DNA from 4 places in the Enterobacter cloacae complex sp. ECNIH7 genome. Region 3 is predicted to be linked to each of the others. Evidence: predicted binding sites of a transcription regulator. Region 3 holds the regulator's gene; each other region holds the start of a gene.
The links. Region 3 encodes Fur, which represses iron uptake genes when iron is present. Its sites were predicted from a motif close to ATAATAATGAGAACNACTATCAA; they were not measured.
Positions count from the first base shown of each region.

Region 1: exbB (tol-pal system-associated acyl-CoA thioesterase) is a predicted target of Fur. The motif match lies at 2,464-2,486, and genes of this name have one in related genera.
Region 2: fepB (Fe2+-enterobactin ABC transporter substrate-binding protein) is a predicted target of Fur. The motif match lies at 1,780-1,802, and genes of this name have one in related genera.
Region 4: sodA (superoxide dismutase [Mn]) is a predicted target of Fur. The motif match lies at 2,407-2,429, and genes of this name have one in related genera.

Region 1 is NZ_CP017990.1:4,299,048-4,303,259, reverse strand. It holds gene WM95_RS21315 (Tn3 family transposase) at 1-709, shown strand, start outside; partial or broken gene WM95_RS21310 (DedA family protein) at 765-965, opposite strand; gene metC (cystathionine beta-lyase) at 1,109-2,296, opposite strand; gene exbB (tol-pal system-associated acyl-CoA thioesterase) at 2,548-3,279, shown strand; gene exbD (TonB system transport protein ExbD) at 3,284-3,709, shown strand; gene WM95_RS21285 (hypothetical protein) at 3,752-4,201, opposite strand; gene WM95_RS21280 (hypothetical protein) at 4,203-4,212, opposite strand, start outside.
Region 2 is NZ_CP017990.1:1,337,814-1,342,025, forward strand. It holds gene entS (enterobactin transporter EntS) at 1-750, shown strand, start outside; gene fepB (Fe2+-enterobactin ABC transporter substrate-binding protein) at 797-1,756, opposite strand; gene entC (isochorismate synthase EntC) at 1,945-3,120, shown strand; gene entE ((2,3-dihydroxybenzoyl)adenylate synthase EntE) at 3,130-4,212, shown strand, end outside.
Region 3 is NZ_CP017990.1:1,453,944-1,458,155, forward strand. It holds gene chiP (chitoporin ChiP) at 1-809, shown strand, start outside; gene chiQ (ChiQ/YbfN family lipoprotein) at 857-1,183, shown strand; gene fur (ferric iron uptake transcriptional regulator) at 1,324-1,770, opposite strand; gene fldA (flavodoxin FldA) at 2,061-2,591, opposite strand; gene ybfE (LexA regulated protein) at 2,747-3,034, opposite strand; gene ybfF (esterase) at 3,163-3,936, opposite strand; gene seqA (replication initiation negative regulator SeqA) at 4,120-4,212, shown strand, end outside.
Region 4 is NZ_CP017990.1:5,082,162-5,086,373, forward strand. It holds gene cpxA (envelope stress sensor histidine kinase CpxA) at 1-790, shown strand, start outside; gene yiiM (6-hydroxyaminopurine reductase) at 844-1,518, opposite strand; gene sodA (superoxide dismutase [Mn]) at 1,713-2,333, opposite strand; gene rhaT (L-rhamnose/proton symporter RhaT) at 2,622-3,656, shown strand; gene rhaR (HTH-type transcriptional activator RhaR) at 3,657-4,212, opposite strand, start outside.

The DNA.
Region 1 (4,212 bases), 2.3 Mb from region 3:
ATATCATTTTGCACCTCGTTATCGTGATTTGCATAAGAAAATGGATACGTTAGTCGGCTCACAACATCCCAATGAGTGTGGTGACTGGCTAATAAAGCCTGCCCGAAAAACCAACGATGAATTGATTGAACGTGAATGGCCCAATATTCAACGGATCATGGCATCGCTAGCTCAAAAAGATGTTACTCAAGCCACGATTGTTCGCAAACTCTCGAGCTATTCGCGTCAGAATCAGACCAAGAAAGCATTATGGGAGTTGGAAAACATATGCCGAACGCTATACATTCTCGACTTTGTCGACGATGTTGGCTTACGTCAATGTGTACAAAAAGCATTAAATCGTGGCGAAGCCTATCATCGTCTTAGACGAGCAGTTGCATTTGTTAACGGTGGAAAATTCAGAGTAAAAACAGAAGAGGAGCAGCAAATATGGAATGAATGCTCTCGGCTCATCACCAACGCGGTCATTTACTACAACACAGTGCTGCTATCTCGTGTCTATGAACAGAAGCAAACAGTAGGAGATCAAAATGCACTGGCTCAGCTTCACAGTATTTCGCCCGTTGCATGGCAGCACATCAATATGTATGGCAATTTTGAGTTTAGTCCATCAACCTCAAAAATAGATATCGATGCATTGGTTGCTCGATATGCTGAACCAGAATATTGGAAGCAAGCGCTGATTGAGAACGAGAATTCAAGTGAGTGATTTTAGAATTTAAAGCTAACTTTACATTTTTGGCGCGTTGGGCAAATTTAGCCAAGTCCATGACGCCTTTCCCGATTAATGCCCCGGCAAGTAAAAGCAGGCTGTCACCGGGTAAAAACGAGGCTGGCAGTAATCCATTTTCCAGAAACAGTGTTGCGAACATCACGAGGTAAACGATACCGACGACGTGAGGATCCGCCAGCGCGGCAAAGTCGTGTTGCCAGAGCGCCGCGATAATATCTTGAATAACAGCCATGGACTTTCCTGTGGAACAGCAGATATAGCGCTATTGTACTCCCTTATTCGCCCGTCGGGTTTGATCCCGGGCGCAACTCATGCAGACTTTTCTCATTGCCGTGTCCACAAAAGCGTCCAGAAAGTACATTTTCAGCCAGCACTCTACACGATACGCTCGAACCCTGCTGCTAAATCGGCAATCAGATCGTCAACGTTTTCTAAACCGATATGCAGTCGAATCAGGGTACCGCTGAAGTCCACTTCACCGCCGGGACGCAGAGCCGCAACCTGTTCCGGCTGATTAGGCAGGATCAGGGATTCAAAACCGCCCCAGGAGTAGGCCATGCTGAAGAGGGTAAAATTATCCAGATAGCTCGCCAGCTCGTCGTTATTTAGCCGCTTTTTCAGTACGAACGAGAACAAACCGCTGCAGCCCGTAAAGTCACGCTGCCAAAATTCGTGGCCTTTACTGCCCGGTAGCGCGGGATGATTCACGCGCTCAACCTGCGGATGCTGCGCCAGCCATTCGGCCACCTTCAGGCTGCTTTCATGGTGCTGACGAAGGCGAACGCCCAGCGTGCGGAGTCCGCGGCTGGTCATGTAGGCCGTGTCTGCATCCACCATCTGGCCCATCAGGTAGGCATTTTCACGCAGCTGATCCCAGCAGCGCGCGTTGGAAACCGCGGTGCCAATCATGCCGTCAGAGTGGCCTATCAGGTATTTCGTCGCCGCCTGAATCGAGATATCAATGTCGAATTCCAGCGCTTTAAACAGCACGCCCGCCGCCCAGGTGTTGTCGATCATCACGATCGCCTCTGGGGCTTTGCTGCGCACGGCCTTCACGATAGCCGGCACGTCGTGAACTTCCATGGTGAGCGATCCCGGAGATTCCAGGAACACAATGCGCGTGTTTGGCTGAATAAGTTCGGCAATGCCTTCGCCAATCAGCGGGTCGAACCAGCCGGTCGTTACGCCGAGCTTGCTGAGGATTTTGGTACAGAAGTCCTGGCTGGGTTCATAGGCGGTGTTGGTCATCAGGATATGGTCGCCCTGTTCCACAAACGCCAGAATGGTGTTGGCGACCGCCGCCGCCCCGCACGGGAACAGCGCGCAGCCCGCGCCGCCTTCCAGCTCGCACATCGCCTCCTGCAGCGAAAAATGGGTTAGCGTGCCGCGACGGCCATAAAACAACCCGCCTTTCGCGCGGTTGCGCGTGGCAATTTTTTTCTCCTCAACGGTATCAAACACCAGCGAGGAGGCTCGTTGAATCACGCTGTTGACCGATCCCTGCGTATATTTTTTGCTGCGTCCTGCCTGTACCAGCGTGGTATCAAGATGCTTCTTTGTCATGTTCGCTAACCCTGTTTTTATACGTCTGGACGTCCAGACTACCACGATTGGAAAAAACTGCACCCCGAGGCTTATCGAATAAGCAGAAAATATTAGCAAAAATTCGCATAAGAAATTTTTACTGCGTAAGCGCAAGGAAAGTGAGCGAAAATTACGGCACCATGCAAATACTAATGAGAACTACTATCAATTCGGCGACGTTTTGATATTATTACGCTCAGATTTTGTGATTTGCGTCCTGGAGATACAGAGTGGGTAATAATTTGATGCAGACGGATCTCTCCGTTTGGGGCATGTATCAGCATGCTGACATCGTGGTTAAGATTGTGATGATCGGCCTGATTCTGGCGTCCGTTGTCACCTGGGCTATTTTCTTCAGCAAGAGCGCCGAGCTGCTTTCTCAGAAGCGCCGCCTTAAGCGGGAACAGCAGCAGCTGGCAGAAGCCCGCTCTCTGGATCAGGCTGCAGATATGACCTCATCCTTTCACGCGAAAAGCCTGACCACCCTGTTAGTGAATGAAGCACAGAACGAGCTGGAACTCTCCGCTGGCAGTGAAGATAACGAAGGCATCAAAGAACGTACCGGTTTCCGCCTGGAGCGTCGCGTTGCGGCCGTTGGCCGACACATGGGACGCGGCAATGGTTATCTGGCGACCATCGGCGCGATCTCACCGTTTATCGGTCTTTTCGGAACGGTCTGGGGCATCATGAACAGCTTTATCGGTATCGCGCAGACCCAAACCACCAACCTGGCGGTCGTGGCGCCGGGTATCGCAGAAGCGCTGTTGGCGACGGCAATCGGTCTGGTTGCCGCTATCCCGGCGGTGGTCATCTACAACATCTTCGCGCGTATGATTGGCAGCTACAAAGCCACGCTGGGTGACGTTGCCGCGCAGGTTCTGCTGCTGCAAAGCCGCGATCTCGACCTGAACGCCAGCTCGGTTAAGCCGGTGCACGCGGCGTCTAAACTGCGCGCAGGTTAAGAGTATGGCGATGCGTCTAAACGAAAATCTGGACGATAACGGCGAAATGCATGAAATCAACGTGACGCCGTTTATCGACGTCATGCTGGTTCTGCTGATTATCTTCATGGTGGCTGCGCCGCTGGCGACGGTCGATGTGAAGGTCAATCTGCCTGCCTCTTCCAGCCAGCCCCAGCCCCGCCCGGAGAAGCCTATCTACCTGTCGGTGAAGGCGGATAAATCCATGTTCCTCGGGAATGACCCGGTGACGGCCGACTCGGTCATCCCGGCGCTGGAGCAGCTTACGGGCGGTAAGAAAGACACCACGGTCTTCTTCCGTGCGGATAAAACCGTTGATTATGAAACCATGATGAAGGTAATGGACACGCTGCATCAGGCGGGTTACCTGAAGATTGGACTGGTCGGCGAAGAGAAAGCGGCCTCGAAGTGATAAAGAAGCTGGCGAAAGCCGGCTTTTTTTATGCCTGCCGGTTTATGCGTTTTTGCTATCCGTCGGTGCGGTAGAGGGGGTTGCCAGCGCGTCCTCATCAAGCGCAACGCAGGTGACGTTTGAGGTACGGTACTCACCGTCGGACAGCTTGCGCGTCAGACGCAGGGTGGCGATTTCTCTGGCAAGCAGATATTGATAATTGGCCTCAAGACGTCCCAGAAGCTTCTCTTTCAGTTCTGGCCGCTGCTCTATGATGACGTTCATCACGGCACCGTAAATTTCTTCTTTGACCTGTAGCGGATAAATTTCACGGCGATTCTGCCATTTCAGACGAACCAGCGTCGCCGGGATCGATACCAGGTCTTGCGTAATACGCGTCATCTCGTCATTTTTTGTGTTTCTCAGTGCGTCGAGATTTTGCTTTAAGATAAATTCATCACTTTTTTTATCTTCTAAAGTCAAATAAACGTCGTTGTTTTTAACTTCTTTCACGTTAATCTTCC
Region 2 (4,212 bases), 120 kb from region 3:
GGCCTGCTGCTGGCGACCGGCAACGTGGCGTGGAACTACGGGCTGGCGGCGGCGGGAACCTTTATCACCACGCTGACGCTGCTGCGTCTGCCGCTGCTGCCGCCTCCGCCGCAGCCGCGCGAGCATCCGCTGAAATCGCTGATGGTCGCGATTCGTTTCCTGTTCAGCAACCCGCTGATTGGCGGGATTGCGCTGCTCGGCGGCCTGCTGACCATGGCGAGCGCCGTGCGCGTGCTCTACCCGGCATTAGCGGGAGCGTGGCAGATGAGCGCCTCGGAGATTGGTCTACTGTACGCCGCCATTCCGCTCGGCGCGGCGTGCGGGGCGCTGACCAGCGGCAACCTGGCGCAGAGCGCGCGTCCGGGGTTGATTATGCTGCTTGCCACGCTGGCCTCGTTTATCGCCATCGGCTTCTTCAGCCTGATGCCGGTGTGGGCTCTCGGGGTGCTGTGTCTGGTGATTTTCGGCTGGCTGAGCGCCATCAGCTCGCTGCTGCAGTACACCCTGATCCAGACCCAGACGCCGGAAGGGATGCTCGGGCGCATTAACGGCCTGTGGACGGCGCAGAACGTGACGGGTGATGCGATTGGCGCGGCGATCCTCGGCGGGCTGGGCGCGATGATGACTCCGGCGGCCTCGGCGAGCTGCGGCGGGTTTGCGTTAGCGATGGTTGGCGGGATTTTGTTAGTGGCGCTGGTGGAGTTGCGGCGGTTCAGGCAGGAGGTTGTGTTGAACGACGGGGCGGCCTGATGCCCTCACCCCGGCCCTCTCCCACAGGGAGAGGGAGGGGAAATGCCTACTTAAACAATGCATTCAATCTGTCTAACACCAACATCGCGCTGTAATAATCCAGGCGGAACGTCTCCGTTCCCAATGCCCAGACCCGTTTGTTTTTCACCGACGGCAAATGCGCCAGCAGCGGGTTGGCGTAAATCGCATCCACGTCTTTCTGGTCGCCGGCAAACACAAACAGCCCTTTGCCGTTCAGCCCCGTCGCCAGATTTTCACCGCCCAGTTGAATGATGTCGTGGCGTTTGCCCTGGCTTTTTGAGGTGTGCAGTCCGGCGGGCAGCTCCGCCAGCGTAAAGCCCAGCTGGTGCAGCAGCTTGCCCTGCGCCGATTCCGCAGTCCACAGGTTGGCGCTGTGCGCGGCGGCGGTATAGACGATGGCGTTGACAGGCTGCGGTGGCAGCTTCATCTGCTCTTTAACCTGCGCGAGCTGTTTATCAAACGCGGCAATGCGCTCTGCGGCCTGTTTTTCCTGCCCGGTAATAGTGCCCAGCTGGGTCAGCAGTTCCTGCCAGCTCTTGTCGTCGTAGTTGATGATAAGCGTTGGGGCGATGGCGGAGAGCTGATCGTACAGCGCCAGCGCGGAATCCCCGCCGGTAGCGCTGATCAAAATCAGATCCGGCATTTGCGCGGCGACCGCTTCGGCGCTCGGCTCGCCGATGTACAGCCGTGCAACCTTGCGCTGTTTCGCAATATCACCCCACTGGCGCAAAAAGCCCTGCGCATCCGCCACGCGGTTGTTCGGCGTGGTGGCGCCGCTGGCGACGACCGGGGCGTCAATCGCCAGCAGGGAGCCGGTTAAGGTCACGCTGGTGGAGACAATGCGCGTCGGTTTGCTCTCAAGCGTGTGAACGCCTCGGCTGTCGGTCACCTGACGCGGCCAGTCGGCGGCAGCGGCTGAGGCAAGTCCTAAAACAAAAAGTGCAGATAAAAGCAGGGTATTACGGAATAGGGCAGGGAATTTCACAGCGCGACATCCTGTTTTTTTTGAAGATAATGCTTCTCATTTTCATGGTTGCCGCGAAGGGATGCAAGCTTTTGTCGCATAAGTTATTTGTCCGACGGTTGACAGCGAAGCGATGTGGGATTAGGTTAGCCGACGAAAATATAAATGATAATCATTATTGCTTCTTTTATCATTTTGAGGAGGATGATATGGACACGTCCCTGGCTGAGGAAGTTCAGCACACCGCGACCACGCTGCAATCAGACAGCTTTTTCTTTATGTCGCCTTACCGCAGTTTTACAACCTCAGGCTGTTTTGCCCGCTTCTCTGAACCCGCCGTCTGCGGCGACGATCCGGCGGGGCACTTCCAGCAAAAATTAGCCCAGGCCTTCCGGAATGCGAAAGCCAGCGGCATCGCTCACCCGGTGATGGTAGGGGCTATTCCGTTCGATACTCGCAAGCCATCTTCTCTGTTTATTCCGCAGCGCTGGCAGACCTTTTCCCGTCCCGCGCGTCAGCAGTCCGCACGCTATTTCTCCGGCGCGCAGGCGCTGAAGGTGGAACAGCGCACCGAGATCCCCGCTCAGCCCGTGTTCGAAGAGATGGTCGCGCGCGCCGCGTCGCTCACCGCCACGCCGCAGGTGAATAAGGTAGTGCTGTCGCGCCTGATTGATATCGCCACCGATAAAAACATGGATAGCGGTGCGCTGATGGAGCGGCTGCTCGCCCAGAACCCGGCGAGCTTTAACTTCCACGTGCCGCTGGAGGACGGCGGCGTGCTGCTCGGCGCCAGCCCCGAACTGCTGCTGCGTAAAGAGGGCGCGCACTTTAGCTCGCTGCCGCTGGCAGGCTCTGCGCGCCGCCAGCCGGACGACGTATTGGATCGCGAAGCGGGCAATAAGCTGCTCGCCTCCGAAAAAGACCGTCACGAGCACGATCTCGTAACCCAGGCGATGAAGGCCATTCTGGCACCGCGCAGCCACCACCTGAGCATGCCGTCTTCCCCGCAGCTCATCACCACGCCGACGCTGTGGCATCTGGCGACGCCGGTTGAAGGTGACGCGCGTGAAAATGAAAACGCCCTGACGCTGGCCTGCCTGCTGCACCCGACCCCGGCCCTGAGCGGCTTCCCGCATCAGGCGGCAAAAGAGCTGATTGCCGAGCTGGAGCCGTTCGACCGCGAGCTGTTCGGCGGCATCGTCGGCTGGTGCGACAGCGAAGGCAACGGCGAGTGGGTGGTGACCATCCGCTGCGCGCGTCTGCATAAAAACACCGTTCGCCTGTTTGCCGGCGCGGGCATTGTGCCGGCCTCCTCGCCGGTGGGCGAGTGGCGCGAGACGGGCGTGAAGCTCTCCACCATGCTTAACGTGTTTGGCCTGCACTAAGGAACGCTCATGACTATTCCCTTTACCCGCTGGCCTGAGGAATTCGCCCGCCGCTACCGTGAAAAAGGCTACTGGCAGGATCTGTCGCTGACCCACATCCTGACGGACCGTGCGGACAGCGATGCGGTGGCGATTATCGACGGCGAGCGGCACATCACCTACCGCGCGTTTAATCAGGCGGTAAACAATCTGGCGTCCGCTCTTCAGGCGCGCGGGCTGCAGCGCGGCGAGACGGCGCTGGTGCAGCTCGGAAACGTGGCCGAGTTCTACATCACTTTCTTCGCGCTGCTGCAAATCGGCGTCGCGCCGGTGAACGCGCTCTTTAGCCATCAGCGCAGCGAGCTGAACGCTTACGCGGAGCAGATCAAACCCGCCGCGCTGATTGCCGATCGCGACCACGGGCTGTTTGCGGGCGATGATTTTCTTAACACCTTTGTGGATGCGCACCGCTCGGTTCGCGTCGTGCTGCTGCGCGGCGATAAGGACGAACACGCCCTGGAAGCGGCGATTGCGCGTCCGGCGGACAATTTCATCCCGAACCCAACGCCCGCCGACGAAGTGGCGTTTTTCCAGCTTTCCGGCGGTAGCACCGGCACGCCGAAGCTGATCCCGCGCACGCACAACGATTACGACTACAGCATTCGCCGCAGCAACGAGATTTGCGGCATCACCGCCGATACGCGTTACCTGAACGCGCTGCCCGCAGCGCATAACTACGCCATGAGTTCGCCGGGATCGTTAGGCGTCTTCACCGCGGGCGGCTGCGTAGTGCTGGCGAACGATCCGAGCGCCACGCTCTGCTTCCCGCTGATTGAACGGCATCAGATTAACGTCACCTCGCTGGTTCCTCCGGCGGTGAGCCTCTGGCTGCAGGCGATTGCCGACGGCGCGGGAAGCGCGCAGCTTAAATCCCTCAGGCTGCTGCAGGTGGGGGGCGCACGTCTCTCCGCCACGCTCGCGGCGCGCATTCCGGCGGAAATCGGCTGCCAGCTTCAACAGGTGTTCGGCATGGCGGAAGGGCTGGTGAACTACACCGCGCTCGACGACGCGCCGGAACGCATCATCAACACCCAGGGCCGCCCGATGTGCCCG
Region 3 (4,212 bases):
ACAAAGCGCCGTGGCACATTGAAATGGACAAGTTCTACCAGAACGATAAAAAAACCAAAGTCGATTACCTGCACTCGCTGGGCGCGAAGTACGACTTCAAAAACGATCTGGTGCTTGAAGCGGCATTCGGTCAGGCACAAGGCTATGTCGATCAGTATTTTGCCAAGGCCAGCTATAAATTCGATGTCGCGGGTAGCCCGCTGAGCACCAGCTACCAGTTCTACGGTACGCGCGACAAGGTCAGCAACGGTGGCGTCAACGACATTTATGACGGCACCGCGTGGCTGCAGGCGTTAACCTTCGGCTACAAGGTCGGTCAGGTTGATTTACGTCTGGAAGGCACATGGGTGAAGGCGGAAGGGCAGCAGGGCTACTTCCTGCAGCGTATGACCCCGACCTACGCCTCCTCCAACGGTCGTCTTGATATCTGGTGGGATAACCGCTCTGACTTCAACGCCGACGGCGAGAAAGCGGTCTTCTTTGGCGCAATGTATGACCTGAAAAACTGGAATCTGCCGGGCTGGGCCGTGGGTGCCTCTTACGCTTACGCCTGGGACGCAAAACCTGCCGATATGGCCACGCCGGACGCATACTACGATCCTAACTATCGCCTGAAAGAGTCTTCCTACAGCCTCGATGCTATCTATACCCTGCAGGATGGCCGCGCGAAAGGCACGATGTTCAAACTGCACTTCACTCAGTATGACAACCACTCCGATATCCCGAGCTATGCGGGCGGTTACGGCAACATCTTCCAGGATGAACGTGACGTGAAATTCATGGTTATTGCCCCATTCACCATCTTCTGATGAACGCACCGGCGGGCTGAGTCCCGCCGGTATGGAGACTGCACATGATGAAAAAAATCGTAATCGTCGCGTTGCTGGCATCAGGGCTGGTGGCGTGTGCTCAGAATCAGGCGCCGAAAGAGGACTCCCGTCTGAAGGAGGCGTATAGCGCCTGCATAAATACTGCGGAAGGATCGCCGGAGAAAATTCAAGCCTGTCAGAGCGTGCTGAACGTGCTGAAGAAAGAGAAAGCGCATGAGCAGTTCGCGACGCAGGAGAACGTCCGCGTGATGGATTACCAGGCCTGTATCCAGGCGCGTAAAACCGGTAACGATCAGGAAGTGGCGAAGCGTTGCGATAAGATCTGGAACGAGATACGCAATAACAATAAATAAGTGCTTTACGCCCGGTGGCGCTGCGCTTGCCGGGCCTACAAAGGTGTCATAGCCCGTGGGCCCGGTAAGCGCAGCGCCACCGGGCTTTTTCAGGCAAAAAAAAAGCCAACCTTGCGGCTGGCTCAGAGTATGAATACTGATTATTTCGCGTCGTGCGCGTGGTCGTCTTCGCGGCAGTCGCCTTCAGCGCAGTGACCGTAAAGATACAGGCTGTGGTTCGTCAGGCGGATGCCATGACGCGCCGCGATTTCACGCTGGCGTGATTCAATGGAATCATCGCTGAATTCAATGACCTTGCCGCAATCGAGGCAGATCAGGTGATCGTGGTGCTGCTGCTGGGTCAGTTCGAAAACAGATTTACCGCCTTCGAAATTATGACGGGTAACAATGCCCGCGTCATCAAACTGGTTCAGCACGCGATAGACGGTAGCCAGCCCGATCTCTTCACCCATGTCGATAAGACGTTTATAGAGGTCTTCCGCACTGACATGGTGATTGTCTGGACCCTGAAGCACTTCAAGGATTTTTAACCGAGGAAGCGTAACTTTCAGGCCAGCCTTCTTTAATGCGGTATTGTTGTCAGTCATGCGGAATCTGTCCTGTTGCTAAACGATTCACTTCTGTAGGAAGTGACAGAAAATGCACCCGGGATAATGCGTCTCATTATAGAACTGCCATGGCTAAATGAAAACTGCAAGTCTCAGGCAAAATATGCTTATAAAAACGTGGTATCACCAACAAACTTGCTCAATGGAAAACCACGTTTTATCAGGGAGACATTGTACAGGTCTGGGCGAAAAAGTTAAAAGATTGTAGCGATTAATTTAATCGGTTTGACCTGGGGCATGGGCGCAACCGCAGTTGCGCCGCGATAAAATCAGGCGTTCAGAATATCATCCAGGTGCAGTTCCTCGCGGATCTGCTTAACCCACTTCTCAACACGCTCTGCGGTCAGCTCTGGCTGACGGTCTTCGTCGATGGCCAGACCCACGAAATGATCGTCATCGGCCAGGCCTTTAGACGCTTCGAAGTGGTAACCGGCGGTCGGCCAGTGACCTACGATAACCGCGCCGTTCGGCTCAATGATATCGCGGATGGTGCCCAGCGCGTCACAGAAGTATTCGGCGTAGTCTTCCTGATCGCCACAGCCAAAAAGGGCGACCAGCTTACCGTTGAAGTCCACTTCTTCCAGCGTCGGGAAAAAATCATCCCAGTCGCACTGGGCTTCACCGTAGTACCAGGTTGGAATGCCCAGCAGCAGAATGTCATAGCCTTCGAGATCTTCTTTGCTGCTCTTGGCGATGTCATGCACATCAGCAACGTCTTTACCGAGCTGTTTTTGAATGTTTTTCGCGATATTTTCGGTATTGCCGGTATCACTGCCAAAGAAAATGCCGATGATTGCCATGAGTAAAATAACCTCTTGAAACTTAATAGTATGGTGGCGCAATTTGGCCACGGATAAGGGCAATAATAGCAGAACTGGCAACCCTGCGGAAACAGCTATCGCGCAGGACTGCACTCTGTGCTACATGAAAAGGGTAATTAAGGGAATTTTCAGACTTATGCCTGGCCGCGCAACGTCTCAAGCTGGGCGATCAGCATCTCTTCAATGAGCTCGCTACGGCTGATATTTCGGGCCTCGGCCAGCTCATTAAGTGCATCGACCGCGTCGGCGTTGAGCTTCAGTTCGACACGCTTAAGCCCACGATTTTTATCGCGTTTAAGCTGGTTGCGTTTATTGATACGCAGCTGTTCATCGCGCGAAAGCGGATTCGTCTTGGGTCGTCCCGGGCGACGCTCATTCGCGAACAGATCTAGTGTCGTACGGTCCGTTTGTTCTTTGGCCATGATTCTGAGACTTCGGGGGAAACACGCCGCCCTGCTAATGCCCGGGCGATAAGCGCGCCATCATACATCACCAAAAACGGCACGCCAACGACTGGACGCCTGCAGCCTTCCAGTCGCTTTCTTTTTAATCAATTTGCAGTATCAGCGAGATAGCGGCGAATGGCGCGCAGCACAGCATCCGGTTTTTCCGCATGCACCCAGTGCCCGGCACCGGCAATCACGTGGGCGCGAGCCTGCGGGAATTGGGCCAGCAGCGTGTCGCGGTACGCGTCGGTAACGTAAGGCGAGTTGCCGCCGCGAATAAAGAGAGTGGGGTATGGCCAGGCGGGGACGGTTTCCCAGCCGACGATGTTATTGTACTGGTCCCAGAGCACCGGCACGTTAAAACGCCATTGCCCGTCAACAAACGACTTCAGCAGAAACTGAACGACGCCTTCTTCATTAAGATGCTCACGCATTACGGCAGCCGCCTGTTGGCGCGTCGCGACACCCGCTTCTGTGACCGCATTAATAGCGGCAAAAATCTCGTCGTGACGGCGAACGTCATAATCCACGGGCGCGACGTCAATCACCACCAGGCCGCTAATACGGTCCGGGGCCAGTGCCGTCAGGGCCATCACCGCTTTGCCACCCATTGAATGCCCGATGAGGGTCACCTTTTGCAGGTCGTGGGCATCCAGCGTATCCAGCAGATCCTGCGCCATCGCCGCGTAGGTCATCTCGTCGGAACGCCCGGAAAGACCATGATTGCGCATATCGACCTGTAAAATATCGTGGTCGGTAACCAGATCGCGCGCCAGCACGCCCAGGTTATCCAGACTACCAAAAAGCCCGTGAACCAGTACGATGGGAGAATTATTGTTCGGCGATTGTGCAGTTTGCGCTCGGGTATTCAATTTCATGGCAAAGTTCTTTTTTTACGTATGTCAGGTTAGGGTATCATGTTGACCATTCTGCCGCCCGGCTGCAAGGTTCCAGTTTAATCTGACTTTTGCTGCCAACCTGGTTTGACGCTATCCGCTGTTGGGATTTGACCTTATAATCCCAATGACTTGTATTCAGATAAGATATCGCACTGGATTAAGATGAAAACAATCGAAGTTGATGACGAACTCTATCAGTATATTGCCAGCCAGACGCGGCATATCGGGGAGAGCGCGTCCGACATTTTACGGCGC
Region 4 (4,212 bases), 1.5 Mb from region 3:
TGCCGCCGATGAGGTGGCGCAGGGTAACCTGCGACAGCACCCTGAGTTGGAAGCAGGTCCGCAGGAGTTCCTTGCCGCCGGAACCAGTTTTAACCAGATGGTGAGCGCCCTCGATCTCATGATGACAGCGCAGCAGCGTCTGCTGTCGGATATCTCGCACGAGCTGCGTACCCCGCTTACGCGCTTGCAGCTTGGCACTGCGCTGCTGCGCCGCCGCAGCGGTGAGAGCAAAGAGCTGGAGCGTATTGAAACAGAAGCGCACCGCCTGGACAGCATGATCAACGACCTGCTGGTCATGTCGCGCAATCAGCAGAAAAACGCGCTGGTCAGCGAAACGGTGAAAGCGAATCACCTCTGGCACGAGGTGCTGGACAACGCGGCGTTCGAAGCGGAACAGATGGGTAAATCCTTCACCGTCAACTTCCCGCCGGGCCCGTGGCCGCTGTACGGTAACCCCAACACGCTGGAAAGCGCGCTGGAGAACATCGTGCGTAACGCCCTGCGCTACTCGCATACGAAGATTGAGGTGGCGTTCTCGGTGGATAAAGACGGGATCACCGTCATTGTCGATGACGACGGTCCCGGCGTCAGCCCGGAAGACCGCGAGCAGATTTTCCGTCCGTTCTATCGTACCGATGAGGCGCGCGACCGGGAATCAGGTGGTACGGGACTGGGTCTGGCGATTGTTGAAACTGCCATGCAGCAGCACCGTGGCTGGGTGAAAGCCGATGACAGTCCGCTGGGTGGACTACGGTTAACGCTGTGGCTACCGTTGTATAAGCGTTCGTAGGTGTTAGTGCCGGGTGGCGGCTTCGCCTTACCCGGCCTACTTTCTGCGGAGGACTATTTCCCCCACAATCTCCGCGAATTATCTTCGATCTTGCTGCTTAAACGCCGCTTCTGCATCGTTCTCGTCCAGCTGGTCGATAGCCCCGCCGCCGACAGCAGGCGGTGATACTGTTCGTCGTCAAACGGCATATGCCAGGCAATGGCGCAGGCGTCATAAACAGACACATCGCTCAGGCGCGACGCCAGCTCAAGCGGTGCGTCCGCTGAAACCTGCCCAGCCAGCACCACGCGATACAGCCAGCCGGTTTTACCCGCTTTTTGCAGCTGGGCCGACATATCCTGAATACCGAAATGGTAGTTGAGCTTGAAGCACGGCGAGCGCGGCTGCGTCACCTGAATCAGGGCATCGCCCCAGCGGTAGATATCACCGATAAACACGTTCTTTTCGGTGAGCCCTTCGGTGGAGAGATTCTCGCCAAACGCGGGGGCGACGAAGAGGTCCGCCTGCTCGGGGAATTCGGTTTTCCAGTGCTGGTAGTGTTCGCGCGGGTAGTGGCACAGCGCGCGATCGGGCCCGCCGTGGATTTTCTTTTCGGCCTGCTCGTCACCCGCAAGCCCGAGGTCGGTTAACGTCAGCTCACCGTCGACCTGAATTTTGGCGATGGCACTCGGGCGGCTGCCGTCGTACTCCCTTACCTTGCCTGTAAATACATTCACCGGATAATGCATCGCTGCTCCTTTTATGCCCTAAATAATTCGAGTTGCAGGAAGGCGGCAAGAGAGTGAATCCCCAGGAGCTTACTCAGGTAAGTGACTGGGGTGAGCGAACGCAGCCAACGCACCTGCAACTTGAAGTATGACGGGTATACAGATACAAAAAAAGCGAGTCATAAGACTCGCTTCTCACAGGCGTCAATGCAACCTTATTTTTTAGCGGCGAAACGCGCTGCTGCTTCGTCCCAGTTCACCACGTCCCAGAAGGCTTTGATGTAGTCCGGGCGACGGTTCTGGAATTTCAGGTAGTAAGCGTGTTCCCACACGTCCAGGCCCAGGATCGGGAAGCCGGATGCGCCAGAGATTGCTTCACCCATCAGCGGGGAGTCCTGGTTAGCAGTAGACACTACCGCCAGCTTGTCGCCTTTCAGAACCAGCCACGCCCAGCCAGAGCCGAAACGGGTTGCAGCGGCTTTTTCGAATTCTGCTTTGAAGTTGTCTACGGAGCCGAAGTCGCGCTCGATAGCCGCTTTCAGGTCGCCCTGCAGGGTGGTACCGGTCTTCAGGCCTTTCCAGAACAGGCTGTGGTTAGCGTGGCCGCCAGCGTTGTTACGCAGAACGGTTTTCTTGTCCGCTGGCAGCTGGTCCAGCTTGGTGATCAGCTCTTCAGCAGACAGGTTAGCGAACTCTGGCAGGCTTTCCAGCGCGGCGTTCGCGTTGTTCACATAGGTCTGGTGGTGTTTAGTGTGATGGATTTCCATCGTCTGCTTGTCGAAATGCGGTTCCAGTGCGTCGTAGGCATACGGCAGGGATGGCAGTGTATAACTCATAATCCTCTCCATTATTGTCGGGCGGCACAGCTGTTAATGCCGCGTAAGCAGTTGGTTCATTATAGTTAATTAAATGATATTGAAAATGATTATCAATGCCGTAGTTTTTATAAGGTTATTTGATTTTTGCCTTATCACAAAATTGTGAGTCTGCTCACCCGGTTAACGTGCTGATTGCCATCCAAAACTAAATTGCGGCAACAGTCTGAAGGTTCCTGAACTGCCTAATTTTTACACTCATCAAGCCGGGGGGAAGCCACCGGCTATAAAAACGATGAGGACGTAAAAATGAATCATGCGATTACGATGGGTATCTTCTGGCATTTGATAGGCGCGGCCAGTGCAGCCTGTTTCTATGCCCCGTTTAAAAAGGTGAAAGGGTGGTCGTGGGAAACCATGTGGTCAGTTGGCGGTACCGTGTCCTGGCTGATTTTGCCGTGGACCATTAGCGCCATGCTGCTCCCGGATTTCTGGGGCTACTTTACTTCCTTCAGTGCCTCCACCCTCCTGCCAGTGTTTCTGTTCGGGGCGATGTGGGGCATCGGCAACATCAATTACGGCCTGACCATGCGCTACCTCGGGATGTCGATGGGTATTGGCATCGCAATTGGCATTACGCTCATCGTCGGCACGCTGATGACGCCCATTCTTAACGGCAATGTCGACGTGTTGATCAACACCAAAGGCGGGCAAATGACGCTGCTTGGCGTGCTTGTTGCGGTGATAGGCGTGGGTATCGTCACCCGCGCGGGACAGTTGAAAGAGCGCAAGATGGGCATCAAAGCCGAAGACTTTAACCTGAAGAAGGGGCTGCTGCTGGCAGTGATGTGCGGCATCTTCTCGGCGGGCATGTCGTTCGCCATGAACGCGGCAAAACCCATGCACGAAGCGGCCGCCGCGCTGGGCGTCGACCCGCTGTACGTGGCGCTGCCAAGCTACGTGGTGATCATGGGCGGCGGCGCGTTGGTAAACCTCGGCTTCTGCTTCATTCGTCTGGCAAAAGTGAAGGATTTGTCGGTAAAAGCCGATTTCTCACTGGCAAAATCCTTAATCATCACCAATGTGCTCCTATCGATGCTGGGCGGCCTCATGTGGTATCTGCAGTTCTTTTTCTACGCCTGGGGCCACGCCAGCATTCCACCGCAGTACGATTACATAAGCTGGATGCTGCACATGAGCTTCTACGTGCTGTGTGGCGGACTGGTTGGGCTGGTACTGAAGGAGTGGAATAACGCCGGGCGTCGTCCGGTGGGCGTGCTGAGCCTGGGCTGCGTGGTGATTATTATCGCGGCCAATATCGTGGGCCTCGGCATGGCGAACTGATTACGCTGCCTTTCGACTGCGATGACGCCACTGAACCGGCGTCATCCCCACCTCGCGGTTAAACACCACCGAAAAGTAATTACTGTCCTCAAATCCGCTGCGCATCGCCACTTCACTGACCATCAGCTCGGTATGCTGCAACAGGTACTGGGCGTGGCAGATGCGCAGCTGACGCAGGTAGTGGTTGACCGTCATCCCCGTCTGGGTGCGGAACTGCTGGCGCAACGCGCGCTCGCTGCACTGCTCCTGCTCGCAAAACTTTTCCAGAACGAAACTTTTGTTCAGGCTGCCCGCAAGCCGGGCAATCAACTTGTCCAGCAGCGCTTCCTGGACGGTTGCGGAGGGGTTATCGGTCGCGTAACGATGACGTTTGAGGGTCATCACCAGCTGGGCGAACAGCAGTTCCGCCATCGGATTTGCCACGGGATCGTGCTTCTGGCTCTCCTGCTCCAGCTGGGCGATCGTCTGGCGCACCTGAGCCATGCCGTTGCTGCTTAAGCGCCAGTGGGGTTCGCCTCTGGCATTGAGAAAACCGGGGATATGGGCCGGCCAGTCG